2 regions of the Streptomyces sp. NBC_00370 genome follow, and region 2 is predicted to be linked to the other one. Evidence: predicted binding sites of a transcription regulator. Region 2 holds the regulator's gene; the other holds the start of a gene.
What was found. Region 2 encodes HrcA, which represses chaperone genes, less so after heat shock. Its sites were predicted from a motif close to TTNGCACTCNGNNNNNCNGAGTGCNAA; they were not measured.
Positions count from the first base shown of each region.

Region 1: the regulator HrcA is predicted to act here: its motif matches at 2,786-2,812, upstream of groES (co-chaperone GroES).

Region 1 is NZ_CP107968.1:5,265,148-5,270,238, reverse strand. Features, by position in the region: gene OHS57_RS23535 (hydroxyacid dehydrogenase) at 1-513, shown strand, start outside; gene groL (chaperonin GroEL) at 612-2,234, opposite strand; gene groES (co-chaperone GroES) at 2,332-2,640, opposite strand; gene OHS57_RS23520 (DUF6234 family protein) at 2,890-3,357, shown strand; gene OHS57_RS23515 (polysaccharide deacetylase family protein) at 3,385-4,479, opposite strand; gene OHS57_RS23510 (THUMP-like domain-containing protein) at 4,570-5,091, shown strand, end outside.
Region 2 is NZ_CP107968.1:2,781,374-2,786,464, forward strand. Features, by position in the region: gene OHS57_RS12270 (nitronate monooxygenase) at 1-344, opposite strand, end outside; gene dnaJ (molecular chaperone DnaJ) at 782-1,918, opposite strand; gene hrcA (heat-inducible transcriptional repressor HrcA) at 1,919-2,935, opposite strand; gene OHS57_RS12285 (macrolide family glycosyltransferase) at 3,356-4,531, shown strand; gene OHS57_RS12290 (DUF3097 domain-containing protein) at 4,548-5,091, shown strand, end outside.

The DNA of each region.
Region 1 (5,091 bases), 2.5 Mb from region 2:
ATCGGCCGCCGGGTGGCCGAGCTGCTGCGGCCGTTCGATCTCGACGTCCTGCTGTACGACCCGTACGTCGACGCCGAAGCGGCGGCGGCGCTCGGCGCGGCGGCCGTACCGCTCGACGAGCTGTGCGCGCGCAGCTCGATCGTCTCCGTACATGCCCCGCAGCTCGCGGCGACGCACCACATGATCGGCGCGGCGCAGCTCGCGGCCATGGCGGACGGCGCGACGCTGATCAACACCTCGCGCGGCTCGCTCGTGGACGAGCGGGCGCTGCTGCCCGAGCTGGTCTCCGGCCGGCTGCACGCCGTACTGGACGTGACGGAGCCGGAACTGCCGCCTGCGGATTCGCCGTTGTACGACCTGCCGAACGTGCTGCTCACCCCGCATGTGGCGGGTTCGCTCGGCAACGAGATCCACCGTATGGCGGACCAGGCGCTCGACGAGATCGAGCGCTACACGAAGGGCCTGCCCTTCGCCGATCCCGTACTCCCGGCGGCGCTGCACCTCTCCGCGTAGCCCGCGGCGCCGGACGGCGTACGCACCGAGGCCCGGTGCCCCCGCGAGGGGACACCGGGCCTCGGTGTACTGAACAGACTGAGCAGCGACGCGCTACGTCAGTGGCTGTGCCCGTGGCCGCCGGCCGCCTCGGGCTCCTCCTCCGCCGGCTTCTCGACGACCAGGGTCTCGGTCGTGAGCAGCAGGGCGGCGATGGAAGCGGCGTTCTCCAGCGCGGAGCGGGTGACCTTGACCGGGTCGATGACGCCGGCCTTCACCAGGTCGACGTACTCGCCGGTCGCGGCGTTGAAGCCGTGGCCCTTGTCGAGCTCGGAGACCTTCGCGGTGATGACGTAGCCCTCCAGGCCCGCGTTCTCCGCGATCCAGCGCAGCGGCTCGACGACGGCGCGGCGGACGACGGCGACACCGGTGGCCTCGTCGCCCTCCTTGCCGAGGTTGCCTTCGAGCACCTTGGCGGCGTGCACCAGGGCGGAGCCACCACCGGAGACGATGCCCTCCTCGACCGCGGCGCGGGTCGCGGAGATGGCGTCCTCCAGACGGTGCTTCTTCTCCTTGAGCTCCACCTCGGTGGCGGCACCCACGGAGATCACGCACACGCCGCCGGCCAGCTTCGCGAGGCGCTCCTGGAGCTTCTCGCGGTCCCAGTCGGAGTCCGTGGACTCGATCTCGGCCTTGATCTGGTTGACGCGGCCGACGACCTCGGTGCTGTCGCCACCACCGTCGACGATCGTCGTGTCGTCCTTGGTGATCGTGACGCGGCGGGCGGAGCCCAGCACGTCGAGACCGGCCTGGTCGAGCTTGAGGCCGACCTCCTCGGCGATGACGGTCGCACCGGTGAGGGTGGCGATGTCGCCGAGCATGGCCTTGCGGCGGTCACCGAAGCCGGGGGCCTTCACCGCGACGGCGTTGAAGGTGCCACGGATCTTGTTGACGACGAGGGTGGAGAGCGCCTCGCCCTCGACATCCTCGGCGATGATCAGCAGCGGCTTGGAGCCACCCGCCTGGATGACCTTCTCCAGCAGCGGCAGCATGTCCTGGATGGAGGAGATCTTGCCCTGGTTGATCAGGATGTACGGGTCGTCGAGGACGGCCTCCATACGCTCCTGGTCGGTCACCATGTACGGCGACAGGTAACCCTTGTCGAAGGCCATGCCCTCGGTGAAGTCCAGCTCAAGGCCGAAGGTGTTGGACTCCTCGACGGTGATGACACCGTCCTTGCCGACCTTGTCCATCGCCTCGGCGATGAGGTCACCGACCTGCTGGTCCTGCGCGGAGAGCGCGGCCACGGCGGCGATGTCGGACTTGTCGTCGATCGGGCGCGCGGTCGCCAGCAGCTCCTGCGAGACGGCGGCGACGGCTGCGTCGATGCCCTTCTTCAGGGCGGCGGGGGAAGCACCGGCGGCGACGTTGCGCAGGCCCTCGCGGACCAGCGCCTGGGCCAGCACGGTCGCGGTGGTGGTGCCGTCACCCGCGATGTCGTTGGTCTTGGTCGCCACCTCCTTCACCAGCTGCGCGCCCAGGTTCTCGTACGGGTCGTCGAGCTCGACCTCGCGGGCGATCGTGACACCGTCGTTGGTGATGGTCGGGGCGCCGAACTTCTTGTCGATGACGACGTTGCGGCCCTTGGGGCCGATCGTCACCTTCACCGTGTCGGCAAGCTTGTTGACGCCGCGCTCGAGGGCGCGACGGGCGTCCTCGTCGAACTTCAGGATCTTCGCCATTAGAGCTTCTGTGTCCTCTCAAATGAACTGCGCCCCCGTCCGCCCGGCAATCGCAGGGGGGCCGAGGGCGCAGATCAAAAGCAAACGAACTGGTGAATTACTTCTCGATGATCGCGAGAACGTCGCGAGCCGAGAGGACGAGGTACTCCTCGCCGCTGTACTTCACCTCGGTGCCGCCGTACTTGCTGTAAAGAACGACGTCGCCGACGGAAACGTCGAGCGGAAGCCGCTCGCCGTTCTCGAAACGGCCCGGACCGACTGCCAGGACGACGCCCTCCTGGGGCTTCTCCTTCGCAGTGTCCGGGATGACCAGGCCAGAGGCCGTGGTCTGCTCGGCGTCGAGCGGCTGGACCACAATGCGGTCCTCGAGCGGCTTGATGGCAACCTTGGTGCTGGCGGTCGTCACGATCCGACCTCCCCCTTCGGAGATCTCACGGGGTTAACTGTCTGGGGTGGCGACAGCTGGGATCCGTCGTCGCGGGAGCCGGACCTGCTTGTCGCGCTTTGGCACTCTCCAGTGGGGAGTGCCAGACCTGAGACTATGACCGCGGTTAGCACTCGGTCAAGCGGAGTGCCAGCGGGCGGGCGCGTGGCGGATCCGCGCGGATCACGAAACCGCTGGCCGGAGGCGGCCGTTCCGTACGAAAGTACGAGCGTGACAAACCCTCTCGACCCGGTGTCCTCCGCTGACGCGGCGCCCTCCGCCGATGCGGCACCCTCCGCCGACGCGGCGCGGCCGACGCGTGGCGCCGACGCGTTCCTGGCCTTCGTCGTCCTGGTCGCCGACGCCATGCTCCTGGGGATCGGCACGCTGCTGCTGATCTTCGCCCAGCTCGACGTGGGCCCCCGCGACCTGCCGCCGCGCACGGTGCCGGAGATGGACTGGGCGCCGCTGCTCTCGTACGGCGTCCCGGTGCTGCTGATCGCGCTGTCGGTCTGGTGGTTCGTACGGAGCAGGCACCCGATCACCGTCTGCGTACAGGTCCTGGTGGTGCTGGTGGTCGGCGGGGCGATGCTGGCGGTGACGGCACGGGCCTACCAGCACGCGCACCCGCCGCCGCGGCCCCCGCAGCGCCACTACGTGCCGTGCTACAGCGGCAGCGGCGACTGCCCGGGCGGCTGAGCGCGGCAGCCCCCGTGGCGGCCGGGGTCAGACGTAGTCCTCCAGCTTGGCCACGGCGAAGCCGCTGTCGGTGATCCGCTTCAGCAGCGACCTGATCAGGTCCGGCATCGACGCCTTCCAGTCGGAACGGCCCCTGAAGTGGGTAAGGATGATGTCGCCGGGGTCCAGGTGCTGGTCGGCGTCCCGCCAGTCCATGTGGTCGGGGAACGCCTCGGTCTCCCACAGCGGTACGGCGGTCACTCCGCACGCCTTGGCGATACGCAGCGTGTCGGCGTTGTAGTTGCCGAACGGCGGCCGGAAGAGCGTCGGCCGCTTCCCGTAGTGCTTGGCGAGCTTGTCCTGCTGGTCGCAGATCTCGTGCCGCTGCTGGGCCGGGGTGAGCTTGGGAAGGTAAAGGTGGTGCAGGGTGTGGTTGTTCAGCGAGACGCCGAGGTTCTGCGCCTTCTTGAAGTAGCCGTAGTCGTCGCTGATCAGGTAGTCGCTGAGGAACGCGCTGTACGGAATGCGCAGCTCGGACATCATCCGCAGCAGCTCGGGGTCCTTCTCGGCGCCGTCGTCCATGGTCAGGAAGACGACCTTGTCCTTGACGGGGACGGTCGTGAACACCGGTGGCAGTCCCGCGTCGCCGCCCCTGACCTCGAAGCCCTTGCGGGTGGTGATCTTCGGCTTGACCGCGGGCGGCGGGGGCGCGAGCAGGGGCACCTTGCGCAGCCCCCACTTCTTGGCCAGGGCGACCCGGGCGAGCTGGCCGCGCTTGAGCAGGTCCGCCTGTGCGGCCACGGCCCCGGCCGGTCCGCCCAGCGCCTGCGCGGCCTGCGCCGCCTGCGGCCCGGCGGCGGGCTTGGCGGGTACGGGACGCAGGGCCGGCTTCGATGCGGGAGCGGCGGGCGGGAAGGTGATCGGGCGGACATCGAGCGGCAGGGGCATCGGCCGGGACGTGGGGCCGCCCCCGGCGCCGTCCGCCCCTGCGGCGCAGCCGGAGCCGATCGCGGCGACCAGCAGCACCGCGAGTGCCGTACGGGTACGCCGGACGCCCCGGAGCCGGGCCCGCGCCTGCGCCCTCAGCCGCGCTGTTGCCGCCCCTTTGGTCACCGCATCTTCCTTTTGTCTTACTAGTTGCATGGCCCCGCATCCTGTCAGCGCTGCGGGCCGCCGCCCGGCAGACACCTCCGCCCGAAGCGCGCGGTCCCCCGGCTGGCCCACAATGGCCGGGTGACCGACCGCACGCCCGCCCCGCACCCGTCGCCCACCCCGCACCCCGCGCCCGCCCCGTCGCCCGCCTCCGCCGGCCTGGCGCCGCTGCTGTCGGCCGAGGGCCAGGCGCTCCTCGCCGAACTGCGCGACCACGACCCCGCGACGGAACTCGCCCTCGCCACCCGGCTGCGCCGTGACCACCCGGCCGAACTGGTCTCGGCGGCGCTGGCGCAGGCGCGGCTGCGCCAGCGCGCGGTGGCGAAGTTCGGCGCCGAGGACGCGTACCGGATGTTCTTCACGCCCAACGGCGTCGAACAGGCCACCCGCACCGTGGTCGCCGCCCACCGGGCCGCCCGCTTCCGCCGCACCGGCGCGCGCCGGATCACCGACCTGTGCTGCGGGATCGGCGGGGACGCACTCGCCCTGGCCCGCGCGGGGTTCGCCGTGACGGCCGTCGATCTGGACGGTCCGACGTGCGAGATCGCGGCGGCCAACCTCCGTACGCTGGCGCCCGCCGCGCCCCCGGCGACCGTGCTCAAC
Region 2 (5,091 bases):
AGTTTGGCCTCGTAGCCGTCGTCCCTGCCGGACTCGGGGTCGCCCAGCGGGGTCTCGTACCAGGCGGCCTCACCGGCGAGCTGGTTGCGGTAGACCTCCACGGCGGCGCCGTCCTCGTGGTGCGGCTGCGGCATGAACAGATTGACGCCGAAGGGCCGGCCGGTCAGCCCGCGCAGCTGCTTGATCTCTTCGTACATGCCGTCCGCGGTCTTGTACCCGGCGGCGAGGAATCCGAGGCCCCCGGCGTCGGAAACGGCCGCAGCCAACTGCGGGCACGACGCACCGCCCGCCATGGGGGCCTGCACGATCGGATACCGGCAGAGATCGGTCAGCGCGGAGGACATGGAGGCATGGTGCCATGCCGCCCTTTGGGCGGCGTTGCGGGTCGGTTGGTTGCGGGTTCGCCGTCCGGCGCGGTTCGGTTGGCGGTCTTGGTTTCGGTCGCCGCCGGGGGCCGTTCCGGGGTCGTGTCCTGCGCTGCATGATTTACGGCGCGTACTCGCCTGACGCGGAGCCACCGCCGAGATGCGCCACAAATCACGCTCTACGCTCCGGACACCACCCCTGCACGACCCCCTTCACCCCAGCCGCCGGCACACGGGCGTGCCCGACCACCGGCGGGAGGGGGCCGGGGCCGGAGGAGGGGGGTGTCCGGACGTAAAGCGAAGGAGCTCATGCGACAAGCAGTCCGGACACCCCCCTCCGCAGGACCCGGAACCCGGCACCAGACGAACGCGGCCCAGCCAAGAACCGCAACCCCCGCCGGACGGCGACCCGCGGCCTACCGGCCGTTAAACGCGTCCTTCAGCCGCGAGAAAAGCCCCTGTTGCCCCGGTTGAAACTGGCCTGTCGGCCGCTCCTCACCCCGGAGAACCGCGAGCTCCCTGAGCAGCCTCTCCTGCTCGGGGTCCAGTTTCGACGGGGTCATGACCTCGACGTGGACGATCAGGTCGCCACGGCCGCCGCCGCGCAGGTGCGTGATGCCCCTGCCGTGCAGCGGGATCGACTGGCCCGACTGGGTGCCCGGGCGTACGTCGATCTCCTCGACCCCGTCCAGCGTCTCCAGCGGGCACTTCGTGCCCAGGGAAGCCGCTGTCATCGGGATGGTGACCGTGCAGTGCAGATCGTCGCCGCGCCGCTGGAACACCGCGTGCGGCAGCTCGTGGATCTCCACGTACAGATCGCCTGCGGGGCCGCCGCCGGGGCCGACCTCGCCCTCACCGGCGAGCTGGATACGGGTGCCGTTGTCGACGCCGGCCGGGATCTTGACCGTGAGCGTACGGCGGGAGCGGATGCGCCCGTCGCCCGCGCACTCGGGGCACGGGGTCGGTACGACCGTGCCGAAGCCCTGGCACTGCGGGCACGGCCGCGACGTCATGACCTGGCCCAGGAAGGACCGGGTGACCTGCGAGACCTCGCCGCGGCCGCGGCACATGTCGCAGGTCTGCGCCGAGGTGCCGGGCGCTGCGCCCTCGCCGTTGCACGTGGTGCAGACGACGGCCGTGTCGACCTGGATGTCCTTCGTCGTGCCGAAGGCCGACTCGTTGAGGTCGATCTCCAGCCGGATCATCGCGTCCTGGCCACGGCGCGTACGCGACCGGGGGCCGCGCTGCGACGCCGTACCGAAGAACGCGTCCATGATGTCGGAGAAGTTGCCGAAGCCGCCCGCGCCGAAGCCGCCGGCGCCACCGCCGCCACCCGCCGACAGCGGGTCGCCGCCGAGGTCGTAGACCTGCTTCTTCTGCGGGTCCGACAACACCTCGTACGCGGCGTTGATCTCCTTGAAGCGCTCTTGCGTCTTGGGATCGGGATTCACATCCGGATGCAGCTCGCGTGCGAGCCGCCGGAATGCCTTCTTGATCTCGTCCTGCGATGCGTCGCGGCGCACGCCGAGAACGGCGTAATAGTCCGTGGCCACTTACGACTCCGCCAGGATCTGTCCGACGTAACGTGCCACTGCGCGTACCGCTCCCATCGTTCCGGGGTAGTCCATGCGGGTCGGTCCGACCACGCCGAGTTTGGCGACTGCCTCGTCGCCCGAACCGTAGCCGACCGCGACGACGGACGTGGAGCTGAGGCCCTCATGGGCGTTCTCGTGCCCGATCCGTACGGTCATGCCCGGATGTTCCGCCTCACCCAGCAGCTTGAGGAGCACCACCTGCTCTTCGAGCGCCTCCAGCACCGGCCGGATGGTCAGCGGAAAATCGTGTCCGAAGCGGGTGAGATTGGCGGTGCCGCCGATCATCAGCCGCTCCTCGGTCTCCTCGACCAGGGTTTCGAGGAGGGTCGCGAGCACCGTGGAGACGGTCCCGCGGTCCTCCAGCTCGAAGGAGTCCGGCATGTCCTGCACGAGCTGCGGCACGTCGGCGAACCTGCGCCCCACGATCCGGCTGTTGAGCCGGGCCCGCAGATCGGCCAGCGAGGTCTCGCCGAACGGCGCCGGGCAGTCGATCATGCGCTGCTCGACCCGTCCGGTGTCCGTGATCAGCACGAGCATCAGCCGGGCCGCGGCGAGCGACAGCAGCTCCACGTGACGCACCGTCGAGCGGGTCAGCGAGGGGTACTGGACGACGGCGACCTGCCGGGTCAGCTGCGCGAGCAGCCGGACCGTACGGCCCACCACGTCGTCGAGGTCGACGGCGCTGTCCAGGAAGTTCTGAATGGCGCGGCGCTCCGGCGCCGACAGGGGTTTGACGCCCGCCAGCTTGTCCACGAAGAGCCGGTAGCCCTTGTCCGTGGGGATCCGGCCGGCGCTGGTGTGCGGCTGGGCGATGAAGCCCTCGTCCTCCAGCACCGCCATGTCGTTGCGGACCGTGGCCGGCGAGACCCCGAGCTGATGCCGCTCGGTGAGGGCCTTGGAGCCGACCGGCTCCTCCGTGCCCACATAGTCCTGGACGATGGCGCGCAGCACCTCAAGTCTGCGTTCACTGAGCATCGCGCACACCTCCAGCTCTCGTCCGTCGTACCCCGTCGGTCCTCGCTTGGCACTCGTTGCAGGGGAGTGCCAACATTCCCCGAGCCAGTGTACGGCCGTTCGGTACGGCCGTAGCAAGGCAGCCGCACACGCCGCCCGTGCCGCCCGTTCTGTCCCGGATCTTGCCCCGGTTATGCCCCGCGATATGTCCCGGGCGGGGTTTCTTCAGCGCCGGGACCGGCATTAAGGTCGTCGGCATGATGCACAAGCAGCTCTACGGCTGACACGACAGACGTCCGAAGAACCCGCCGCCCGGGGACAAGCCTCCCCGCGCGCCCGGTCCCGTATGCGGGTGTGGCGTCTCTTCGCCGGCCCGGTCTCCGTCGTGTTCTCCTTCCGCGGTTCTGCCGCGGCCCGTAGACCTGAAATGAGTGATCTGCCATGTCACGCGTGCCCCGTCGCCATGTCGCGATGATCGGCGTCCCCGCCGTCAGCCACATCCTGCCCAGCCTGGAGATCTTCCGGGAGCTGGTGGCCCGCGGCCACCGGGTGTCGTACGCCAACGACCCGTCGGCCGAGGAGCTGGTCACCGGCGTGGGCGCGGAACTCGTCCCGTACGACTCGCTTTTGCCGGCCGACAACAAGTGGCCGGACGATCCGATCGCGGCGATGACGATCTTCCTGGACAACGGCATCCAGGCGCTGTCCGCGCTGCGCGCCGCGTACGACAGCGACCCCGCCGACCTGTACCTGTACGACATCGGCGGGTATCCCGCGCGGGTCATCGCCGAGACGCAGGGCCGGCCGTTCATGCAGCTCTCGCCGACGTACGTGGCCTGGCGGGGCTACGAGCGTGACGTGGCGACGCAGCTGTGGCAGCTGCCGGGCGCCGACGCGTACCGGGCGAAGTTCGGTACGTGGCTGGCGGAGTCGGGGGCGACGACCACCGACCCCGATGTGTTCGGCGGCCGGCCGCCGAACACGCTGGCGCTGATCCCCCGGGCCATGCAGCCGTTCGCCGACGACGTCGACGAGGAGACGGTGACGTTCGTCGGGTCCTGCTTCGGGCCGCGCGCCGGGCAGGAGGAGTGGGTGCGGCCCGCAGGCGCCGAGAAGGTGCTGCTGATCTCGCTGGGGTCGGCGTACACGGGCCGGCCGGACTTCTACCGCGCGTGCCTGGCCGCGTACGGGGATCTGCCGGGCTGGCACGTGGTGCTCCAGATCGGCCGGCGGACCGATCCCGGTGCGCTGGGTCCGGTCCCGGGCAATGTCGAGGTGCGTCCGTGGGTGCCGCAGCTGGCGATCCTGGAGCAGGCCGACGCGTTCGTGACGCACGCGGGGATGGGCGGCAGCAGCGAGGGGCTGTTCACGGGGACGCCGATGATCGCCGTACCGCAGGCGGTCGACCAGTTCACCAACGCGGACCGGCTGGTGGAGCTGGGGGTCGCGGTGCGGATCGACACGGCGGACGCGACGCCTGAGCGGCTGCGCGCCGCCCTGACCGGGTTCGCCTCGGCGCCCGCGACTCTCGGGCGCGCGGCCGAGCTGCGGTCCTGGGCGCGGGCGGAGGGCGGTACGACGCGAGCGGCGGACCTCATCGAGAAGTTGCTCGACTGACCGCTATCGTCGGCGGATGCGCAGCTACAGTCCCGATCTGACGCCGCCGTGGAAGAAGCCCACGCCCGCGCCGGAGGTCCCCGCCGAACCGGATCTGGTGGTCGAGGAGGTGTCGACGGGCTTCTGCGGCGCGGTGATCCGCTGCGAGAAGACGGCCGAGGGGCCGACGGTGACCCTGGAGGACCGCTTCGGCAAGCACCGGGTCTTCCCGCTGGTACCGCGCGGCTTCCTGCTGGAGGGCCGGGTGGTGACGCTGGTCCGCCCGTCGGCGGCGGCCCCGCACCGCCCGGCCCGCACCGCCTCCGGGTCGGTCGCGGTGCCGGGCGCGCGGGCGCGGGTGGCCAGGGCGGGCCGCATCTACGTGGAGGGCCGGCACGACGCCGAGCTGGTCGAGAAGGTGTGGGGCGACGACCTGCGCATCGAGGGCGTGGTGGTCGAGTACCTCGGCGGCATCGACGACCTCCCGTCGATCGTCGCCGAGTTCGGCCCGGCGGAGGACGCGCGGCTGGGCGTCCTGGTCGACCACTTGGTGCCGGGCTCGAAGGAGTCGAAGATCGCGG